Regions from separate parts of the Streptomyces rishiriensis genome, predicted to be linked through region 2. Evidence: riboswitches for the same ligand, from Rfam matches in the RefSeq annotation. Region 2 holds a riboswitch; the other holds the start of a gene.

Evidence for each region. A riboswitch is a leader RNA that binds a small molecule or an ion and turns the genes downstream of it on or off. The one in region 2 is predicted to bind cyclic di-AMP.
Region 1: linked by a shared signal. The riboswitch ahead of QF030_RS24780 (transglycosylase SLT domain-containing protein) and the one ahead of QF030_RS20610 (M23 family metallopeptidase) in region 2 are both predicted to bind cyclic di-AMP.

What each region holds. Positions count from the first base shown of each region.
Region 1 covers NZ_JAUSWV010000002.1:5,004,671-5,009,662, forward strand. Annotated here, with positions in the region: partial or broken gene QF030_RS24770 (GNAT family N-acetyltransferase) at 1-339, opposite strand, end outside; gene QF030_RS24775 (HAD family hydrolase) at 631-1,455, shown strand; gene QF030_RS24780 (transglycosylase SLT domain-containing protein) at 1,559-2,032, opposite strand; cyclic di-AMP (ydaO/yuaA leader) riboswitch at 2,036-2,235, opposite strand; gene QF030_RS24785 (polyprenyl synthetase family protein) at 3,179-4,189, shown strand; gene QF030_RS24790 (LolA family protein) at 4,417-4,992, shown strand, end outside.
Region 2 covers NZ_JAUSWV010000002.1:4,090,822-4,095,813, reverse strand. Annotated here, with positions in the region: gene QF030_RS20620 (dihydrofolate reductase family protein) at 1-1,019, shown strand, start outside; tRNA gene QF030_RS20615 (tRNA-Met) at 1,091-1,164, shown strand; cyclic di-AMP (ydaO/yuaA leader) riboswitch at 1,483-1,649, shown strand; gene QF030_RS20610 (M23 family metallopeptidase) at 1,659-2,684, shown strand; gene QF030_RS20605 (aldo/keto reductase) at 2,870-3,814, shown strand; gene QF030_RS20600 (PrsW family intramembrane metalloprotease) at 3,836-4,992, opposite strand, start outside.

The DNA of each region.
Region 1 (4,992 bases), 910 kb from region 2:
CCCGCCTCCAGGTTGTCGAAGGCGAAGCTCGACAGGGCGCACGCCCGCATCAGTTCGGCCGCCTTCAGTCCGAGACCCGGGGCCAGCACCGCGCCCTGCGCGTCCGAGACGCCGTACGCGAGGGCCTGCCCCTGTCCGAGCCGGCCCCGCTCGTGGGGCAGGAAAGCCGACCGGCTCCCGCCCCTCGTACACCACCGCCACCCGCGAGCGTGGCCTCACCAAGCCCACGGCGTCGGTGAACTCCGGTTCCATGAACGGGTTCCGCGGAAGCCCGGACGCGGCACGCAGCGCGCGCCACCGCTCCCTCTCCCCCTCGCCGAGATCCTGCGGCCCCAGCACACGAATGCGCCCACTGCTCAACCCGACCCCCCGATCAAGTCCCCCCTGGACACCTGGACGGTACCGCTCCACCCGGGCATCGCGGTAGGTAGCGTCACATGTTGCTGCCAACCGGTGCAGAGGCCTTTAACCGTCCACTACCCGGCGAGGTGTCAGAAAGCCGTTCCATTGAGTCGGTCGGCAGCCAGTCGTGAGCCAGGCACACAAGGGGAGTTGGCAGAACCGGACAGGACTTCGACGTCGTCCGGTTCGCGTCGAACCCGGGGACCCCGGGATCCGTATTCTCTGATCATGGCCGCACCCACCGCATATGCCGCGCGCACCGCGTACTCCCTCATCGCCACCGACCTGGACGGGACGCTGCTCCGCGGCGACGACACCTTCTCCGACCGGTCGCTCGACGCGCTCGCGCGGGTGGCGAGCGCCGGCGCACGCCACCTGGTGGTGACCGGACGGCCCGCGCCCCGGGTGCGCCCGCTGCTCGACCGGCTGCACAGCAGGGGGCTCGCGGTGTGCGGGCAGGGGGCGCAGTTGTACGACGCCGGCGCGGACCGTCTGCTGTGGTCGGTCACCCTGGACCGGGAGCTGGCCGAGACCGCGCTCGGCAAGATCGAGGCGGAGGTCGGGCAGCTGTACGCGGCCGTCGACCAGGACGGGGTCGACGGGCTGACGCTCATCGAGCCGGGCTACCGGATGCCCCACCCGACGTTGCCCGCCCTGCGGGTCGATCGACGCGACGATCTGTGGTGCGAGCCGATCAGCAAGGTACTGCTGCGCCATCCGACGTTGTCCGACGACGAGTTGGCGTCGACGGCCCGCTCGGTGGTCGGCTCCCTGGCCACCGTCACCATGTCGGGGCCGGGCACGGTCGAACTCCAGCCCTGCGGGATCACCAAGGCGACGGGTCTGGCCCTGGCCGCCGAACACCTGGGGCTGCGGCCCGAGGACACCGTCGCCTTCGGGGACATGCCCAACGACATCCCGATGTTCGACTGGGCGGCGCGAGGCGTCGCCATGGCCAACGCCCACCCGGAACTCAAGGCGGTGGCCGACGAGGTCACGACGTCGAACGAGGACGACGGCGTGGCCGTCGTCCTCGAAAGACTGTTTCCGTAACCGGCTACCGGCACCGGCTACCGGGCGTCGGGTAGCGGCACCGGCTGCCGGGTGTCGGGTAGCGGCACCGGCTGCCGGGACCGGTGACCGGTCGGCGGGACGGTCAGTACGCGCCGAACACGTTGTCGATCGAGCCGTAGCGCGCGGCCGCGTAGTTGCAGGCGGCGGTGATGTTCGCGACCGGGTCGTACGAGTCCCACGACGTCCCGTTGACGTGGTAGGCGCGGAAGGTCGGGTCGATGACCTGGAGCAGCCCCTTGGACGGGATGCCCGCGGCCGCGTTGGAGTCCCAGAGGTTGATGGCGTTGGGGTTGCCGGAGGACTCGCGGATGACGTTGCGGTAGATGCCGTTGTACGTCCCCGGGATGCCGTGCTGCCCCATGACCTGGAGGGAGGCGCGGATCCAGCCGTCGAGGTTGTTGGCGTAGCCGAGGCTGGTGGCGGTGGAGACGGCCGGGGTCGCCGCGGAGGCGGTGGTCGCCCCGAGGACGGGAAGGGCGAGCACGGCCGCGCCGGTGGCGGCGACGGCGAGCGTGCGGACGAAACGGTTGCGGCGCGGCTGAGCGGCAGCGGGCATGACGAATTTCCTCTCCGGCGCCTGCGAGGTGAGCTGTCGGGTTCGGGCGGGAGCTGCCCGGTCGCGTCCTGACGGACGCGGCTTGACCCCTAGCCGTAAGGCCTGCCCGAAACGTCTTGTGTATCCAAGACGTACGGAAAGTCCGTTTCGGCGACTTACCTGGTTCCCCCGCTCCTGCCGAGCGGTATCGGTGGGTGTGCGAGCGGCGGCAGGATTCGGCGTTCCGCCCGACAGGCCGGGAACGTATGCGAGAGCACATGTCCGGAACAAGTACCGGATTCACAGATCACCCCTATTGACCTTGGTCTGTGGCCTATGGGGTGCTTGATCCTTTGTGGGTGCAAACCTTCAACTTGCTTAAGGCGTGCGGAGAATCGGTGAAGGGTGAGGGTAGACCGGATCTTCGCGGGGAGTGAGCCAACTCACCAGCATCCACAAGAGCGGCGAATCGGGCATTCGCCCCAACTCCCTATTAATAGACCGATGGTGAATCAGTGCCGAATCGGTGGCGGGCCGACGCCGGTTCGATGGCGACCCGGCGCCGGTTCGACGGCGGGTCGACGGCGGGTCGACGGCGGGTCGACGGCGGGTCGACGACGGGGCGACGACGGATCGCGCAGAGGGGGGAGGGAGGTGGACGAGAAGGGGAGGGGATCGGAGGCGGCGAGAGGGGGTGGGGAAGGGGGGAGGGGGTGGAAGGGGAGTGGGGGGAGGCTGGAGGAAAGGCGGAGGGGGGCTGGAGGAGGGGGAGGGGTGAGGGGCGCGCCTGCCGTCGCGCTCGACGGGTCGCGGGGGGAACCTGAGAAGAAACGCGTGATCGTCGTCACGCGCAAAAGGGGTGCGCGGACGTTTCGGAGCGGCCGGCGGCCCGTCCGAGGACATGAATCTCCACTTCCCGGAAACTCTCTTCATGTCCGCTCATATGAGCTGATCGAAAACATTTCGGGCGTGATCCGACCGGGCCTGGCCTGCGGGGCACCTCTCGGGCGCCTCCTGGAGACCTCCCGGGCGAGCCCATTCGAGCCCGCGGGACGTGGGGGCTATCGGTGATCGAAACGTGACCGGATACGCTGACTTGAGTGATGGCAGAGACCTATCGACAAACCGCGTAATCGCCAGTAGACACCAGCAGACAGGAGACCCCTCGTGACCGTCGTCGGGCCGTTCGGGCTGAGCGTGCGGGACCAGGCTCTGGAAGCCGATGTCCAGGCCGGATTGGCGGCTGTCGAGGAAGGCTTGCTCGAGGCCACCAAGAGCGCGGTCCCGTTCATCACGGAGGCCGCCCAGCACCTCGTACGCGCGGGCGGGAAGCGGTTCCGGCCGCTGCTCGTGGTGCTCGCGTCGCAGTTCGGTGACCCGTACGCGCCGGGTGTCGTGCCCTCGGCCGTCGTGGTGGAGCTGACCCACCTGGCCACGCTGTACCACGACGACGTGATGGACGAGGCGGCCGTGCGGCGCGGGGTGTCCAGCGCGAACAGCCGCTGGGGGAACTCCGTCGCCGTACTCACGGGTGACTTCCTCTTCGCACGGGCCTCCCACATCCTGGCCGACCTCGGCCCCGAGGCGGTACGGGTGCAGGCGGAGGCGTTCGAGCGGCTGGTCACCGGGCAGATCCTGGAGACCGCGGGGCCGACGGACGGACGGGACCCGGTCGACCACTACCTCGACGTGCTCGGCGGCAAGACGGGCTCGCTGGTGGCGGTGGCCTGCCGGTTCGGGGCGATGATGTCCGGTGCCGACGAGACGGTCGTCGACGTGCTCACGCAGTACGGCGAGCGGCTCGGCGTGGCCTTCCAGCTGGCGGACGACGTCCTGGACATCGCCTCCGACTCGCACGAGTCGGGCAAGACGCCGGGGACGGATCTGCGCGAGGGCGTGCCCACGCTGCCCGTGCTGCGGCTGCGCGAGCGGGCGGCACGGCTGTCGCTGCCCGAGGACATCGCCCTGTGCGAGCTGCTGGACTCCGACCTGACCGACGACGCCCGGCACACCGAGGCGCTGGAGGCGCTCCGGGCCCACCCGGCGCTGGAGCAGGCCCGCCGGGACACCGTGCGGTACGCGAAGGAAGCGCGGTCCGCGCTGGCGCCGTTGCGGGAGTGCGACGCGAAGGCGGCGCTGCTGGAACTCTGCGACGCGGTGGTCCACCGGGCGGGCTGACCCCCGGGAACCCCTACGGGTCGGGTGCCGGCCCGTCACCTTCGTGTCATACCGCAGGCGTATGTGGAGTTGAGCCCTCGGGCTGACGCTTCTCCCTGGCCGATTTGGTCAGATGGGAACCACGGAAAACACCACTCCTCACCGATTCGGGTGAGAATGGCGGCTTGGGGTGGGGACGTTCAAGCGTGAGATGACCGGCCGCCGCCGACGACGGAGGTAAGGCACACATGGCACCGAAGGAATCCGACGACACCATGACCGGCGGGGAGCCGACCGCCGGAGAGGCCGACGACCTGCGCCTCGGACGGCGCAAGGCCGCGCGGTACATCGTCCCGGTCACCGTGATCGGTGTCGCGGCGGCGACGATCGGGCTGGTCCCGGCCCTCGCCGACTCCGGCGACCCCGACCTGCCGAAGATCACCGCCCAGCAGCTTCTCGACAAGATCGCCGCTTCGGACGTACAGCAGCTGTCCGGGACGGTGAAGATCAGCACCGATCTCGGGCTGCCCGACCTGGGCGGACTGGAGAGCGGGCTCCTCTCGGGGGCCGCCAAGGGCGACGACGGTTCGTCCGCCGACCCGTCCACCAAACTCACCGAGCTCGCCGCCGGCACGCACACCCTGCGCGTCGCCGCCGACGGCCCGGACCGGCAGAAGCTCTCGCTGCTGGAGGACGCCGCCGAGTACAGCGTCATCCACAACGGCAAGGACGTGTGGGGGTACGACAGCGCCTCCGACGAGGTCTACCACTCGACCGCCGACGAGAGCTCGGGCAAGGGTGCCGGCAAGACGGAGGCCCCTGTC
Region 2 (4,992 bases):
TCGACGAGGTCCGGGCCTCGGTCGACGCCATCCTCGTCGGCGCCGGCACGATCCGCGCCGACAATCCCCGGCTCCTCGTGAACTCCCCCGAGCGCCGCGCCGCCCGCGTGGCCGCCGGGCGGCCTGCGTACCCCCTCAAGGTCACCGTCAGCGACTCGGGCGAGCTGGATCCGGCGGCGAACTTCTGGCACACGGGCGGCGAGAAGATCGTGTACACGACGGAGAAGGGCGCCGACCGGATCCGTGCGCTGGGCATCGCCGCGGACGCCGTCCCGCTCGGCCCCGAAGTGGACTGGCGCCGCCTCCTCGAACACCTCCACGACGTCCGCGGCGTACGGCGGCTCATGGTCGAGGGCGGCGGCACCGTCCACACCCAGCTGCTCCGGCAGGGCCTCGCCGACGAGCTCCAGCTCGTCCTCGCCCCGCTCTTCGTGGGCGACCCGTCCGCGCCCCGCCTCTTCGGGCCCGGCGGCTACCAGGGCGGACGGCTGCGCCTGGTGGAGTCCCGGCGTATCGAGGACGTCGTCCTGAACCGCTACGAGCCCACCGCACCCGGCACGGGACCGCTGCCCGCCGCGGCCGACCGGCACTGGCTGGCCCTGGCCTGCGCCCTCGCGGCCGACTGTCCGCCGTCGGAGACCGCCTTCAGCGTCGGCGCCGTGATCGTGGCCGCCGACGGCACGGAGCTGGCGCGCGGCCACTCCCGCGAGGCCGGCGACCCGGTCGTGCACGCCGAGGAGGCCGCCCTCGCGAAGCTCGACCCCGCCGATCCCCGGCTGCCCGCGGCCACCGTCTACAGCAGCCTCGAACCGTGCGCCCGCCGATCCTCCCGCCCGGCGCCCTGTGCCCGCCTCATCCTCGACGCCGGAGTGGGCCGGGTGGTCACGGCCTGGCGCGAGCCGGACACCTTCGTCACGGACGCGGACGGAACCGGTCTGCTGGCGGGCCGGGGCGTCGACGTCCTCGTGCTTCCGGAGTACGAGGAGCGGGCGAAGGAGCCGAACCGCCACCTCCTCTGAGGCCGCCGGGGCCCCGGTGATCAACCGATGTGCTTTCTGCCCCGCCGATGGCGTACAGTTGTGTTCATCGCCGCGGGGTGGAGCAGCTCGGTAGCTCGCTGGGCTCATAACCCAGAGGTCGCAGGTTCAAATCCTGTCCCCGCTACTGATGAACCGAAGGCCGGAATCCGAAAGGGTTCCGGCCTTCGGTGTTTTCGTCGCGCATCCCATCCCCTTACTGCCGGTGACCGGGCGACCGCCCTGCGCATTACAACTGAGTTACCATCACCACTCCTATGACTGACGGGGCGTTTACGGGGCATGGCGGGGGGCGGTCAACTCGCCCGTTTTTCACCGCTGGTGGCCTAAAAGTCCAGGCCGGGAATGATGTTGATCAAGAGGAACGGCTTGGAAACCCACCCCCGGGTCTATTAACGTTCGATAACGCAGCGCGGTCGTCCCAGCCGGCACCAGAGTCGGCTCCGTGCGGCACGTGCCGAATCCCGCAAGGGAACCGGGGAACCACCACCTTGGGGTGAATCACGCGGAAGCCGTCGTGAACTCGCAGAGTCCACGACCGGTATACGCGCGTAGGAGACCTTCCCGCTCCGAACCCGTCAGCTAACCCGGTAGGCGACGGAAGGAAAGGAGTGCGCCCGCGTGGCGTCCAACCCGCCTGCCCCCGAGGCCCCGTACGCGCCCAGCCAGCCGTCCACCGACACCTTCGGCTACGGCGGCTATCGCACCGACGAGGGACCTTGGGAGGAGTGGAACCCCACCGCGGAGTCCACTCGCCCGGTACGCGGCAAGCACCGCGTCGCCAAGCAGCGCGGCGGCGGATTCGCCCGCAGCTCCACCGTCCTCGGTGTCGGCGTCATCGCCGCCGTCAGCGCGGGTGGCATGGCCAGCGCCAACACCGGCAAGGCCCCGGTCTCCATCTCGATGCCGGACCTGCCCAACGTCGGTTCGCTCATCTCCGACGACGACGAGCCCGTCCAGGAAGCCGCGCCGGCCCTCGCCGGCTTCGGCTCCGAAGCCGCCCTGGACACCGAGGAGAGCGCCGCCGACGCCGGCGAGGCGCTGCGCAGCCGGATCATGGCGCAGGCCGAGTCGCAGCAGTCCCAGGTCGAGGTCAAGGCACTCGCCGCAGCGGCCGAGGCCGAGGCCGACGCCGCCGCCAAGGCCGAGAAGGAGGCGGAGGCCAAGGCCGCCGCCGCGAAGAAGAAGGCCGCCGAGGAAGCCGCCGCGAAGGCCGAGGCCGCGCGCCTGGCCGAACTGGCCAAGCAGTACACGCTGCCGACCTCCTCGTACACCATCACCTCGACCTTCGGCCAGGCCGGTTCCCTCTGGTCCTCCGGCTACCACACGGGTCTCGACTTCGCCGCGCCGACGGGCACCCTCATCAAGGCCGTCCACAGCGGCACCATCACCGAGGCCGGCTGGGCCGGTTCCTACGGCTACCGCACCATCCTGACCCTGGACGACGGCACCGAGCTGTGGTTCTGCCACCAGTCGTCGATCAGCGTCAGCGTCGGCCAGAAGGTCGCCACCGGTGATGTGATCGGCCGGGTGGGCGCGACCGGGAACGTCACCGGGGCCCACCTCCACCTCGAGGTCCACCCGGGCGGCAGCGCCGACGGCATCGACCCGGCGGCCTGGCTGCGCGGCAAGGGCCTCAACCCCTGAGCCGCCCGTCCGGACACCCCTGATGCACCCCGCAGCCCTGACGCCCTCCGCGTCGGGGCTGCCGGTCCGTGCCAATCCGCTGGGGCTGATCCGCTGTGCCGGGCACCCCGTTCGGCTGTGCTGTTCACATGTTCTTCGCGTCACGCGCGGAATGGGCGGACCGTCGGCTTCCGTTGAGACCGAGCATGACGTCTCTTCGCACACTCGGCTCCTCCGACCTCGAGGTCTTCCCGCTCTCCCTCGGCGGCAACGTCTTCGGCTGGACCGCCGACGAGGCGGCCTCCTTCGCCGTACTCGACGCCTACGCGGCCGCCGGCGGGAACTTCGTCGACACCGCCGACTCCTACTCGTCCTGGGTCGAGGGCAACAGCGGTGGTGAGTCCGAGACCATCATCGGCAGCTGGCTGAAGGCCCGGGGCAACCGCGACGACGTCGTGATCGCCACCAAGGTGAGCCAGCACCCCGAATTCCGCGGCCTGTCCGCCGACAACATCAAGGCCGCCGCCGACGCCTCGCTCCGCCGTCTGGGCACCGACCACATCGACCTCTACTACACGCACTTCGACAAGCCCGAGGTGCCCGTCGAGGAGATCGTCGGCGCGCTCGACGAGCTGGTGAGGGCGGGCAAGGTACGGCACATCGCCGCCTCGAACATCTCGCCCGAGCGCCTGCGGGAGTCCCTGGAGTTCTCCGACCGTGAGGGCCTGGCCCGGTACGTCGCCCTCCAGCCCCACTACAACCTGGTCTCCCGCGACACCTACGAGGGCGCCCTCCAGGACGTCGCCGGCCGCTTCGGGCTCGCCGCCGTCCCGTACTTCGCGCTGGCCGCCGGCTTCCTCACCGGCAAGTACCGGCCCGGTACGACCGTGCAGAGCGCCCGCGCCGCCGGCGCCGCCAAGCACCTCGACACGGAGCGCGGCCGGAACGTCCTCACCGCCCTGGACGAGATCGCCCGGGCCCACGACAGCCAGATCCCCACGGTCGCTCTGGCGTGGCTCGCCGCGCAGCCGACGGTGGCCGCGCCGATCGCGTCCGCGCGGACGGTCGAGCAGCTGCCGGCGCTGCTGGCGGTGGCCGAACTGGAGCTGACGGCGGAGGAGATCACCCGGCTGACCCGGGCCTCCGCCTGACCTGTCTCGTCCCGGCCCGCCCTACTGGTGCGGGCGGGGCGCGGGGTACTGAGCGGGGTAGCCCACCGGATGACCGGGTGCGGATCCCTGCGCTGGAGCATGCACGGGACCGGTTCCGGGACCGGTTCCGGGACCGAGTACGGGGCTGTGCACTGCGGGATACCCGTAGCCGTACCCGTACGACTGCCCCGCCGGAGCTCCGTACGACTGTCCCGCCGGATTCCCGTACGCCGGCCCCGCTGGGTGCGGGAACCCGGCGAGGTGGCTCTGCCCGTGGGCCGGGCCCGGGCCGTGCCCGTACGCCCCGTACACCGGCCAGGGCGGCGCGGTCACCCGTACCGGCGGGGCCGTCATCCGGGCCGCGTGGTCGAGCGCGGGCCGGGCGACGTCCCTCCGCCTCAACAGTTCGTTGAGCAACTCCCGCTCGCGTACGAGGAAGTCCGCGCCGGCCCGGCCCTTTCGGCCGCGGTGCCGCAGGAACGCGAGCGACGTCGCGTACGCCTCGTACCGCGCCACCTCCCGTGCCGCCGGTTTGCCCAGGTGGCGACCGGCGTACTCCCGGGCCAGCCGCCGGGCCCGCATCGAGCCGAGCGCGTACGGCTCGGCCGGAGCGAGCCAGCCGGCGGCCGCGTAGGCGGGCAGTTCCTCGCGCACGGTGCGCAGCTCGCGTTGCCGCGTCCACACCACCAGCCAGGTCAGCAGCCCGAACGCGGGCACCATGAACGCCGCGTACACCGCGAAGAAGCCGAACTCGCCGAACGACGATGAGCCGTTCCACAGGGCGTGCATGCCCATCGCGAGGAGCAGCCCGCACAGCGGGACCAGCACGCGCCGCAGGTGTTGACGGTCCCCGAAGAGCGCGGCGACGCCGAAGCCGATGCCGGTCAGAACGGTGAACAGGGGGTGCGCGAACGGCGACATGATGACCCGCACGAAGAAGGTCGCGGCGGTGACGGAGGCGATGCCCGTGTCGCCCGTGAGCTGGTCGGTGCCGAAGGCGGTGCCGAGGTAGAGGATGTTCTCGGTGAACGCGAAACCGGTGGCGGTGACCCCGGCTATCACCACGCCGTCGACGATCCCGGTGAAGTCGCGCCTGCGGAAGAGGAACACCAGCAGGACGGCGGCGGCCTTGGCGGACTCCTCTACGACCGGCGCTATGACGGTCGCTCCGAGGGTGT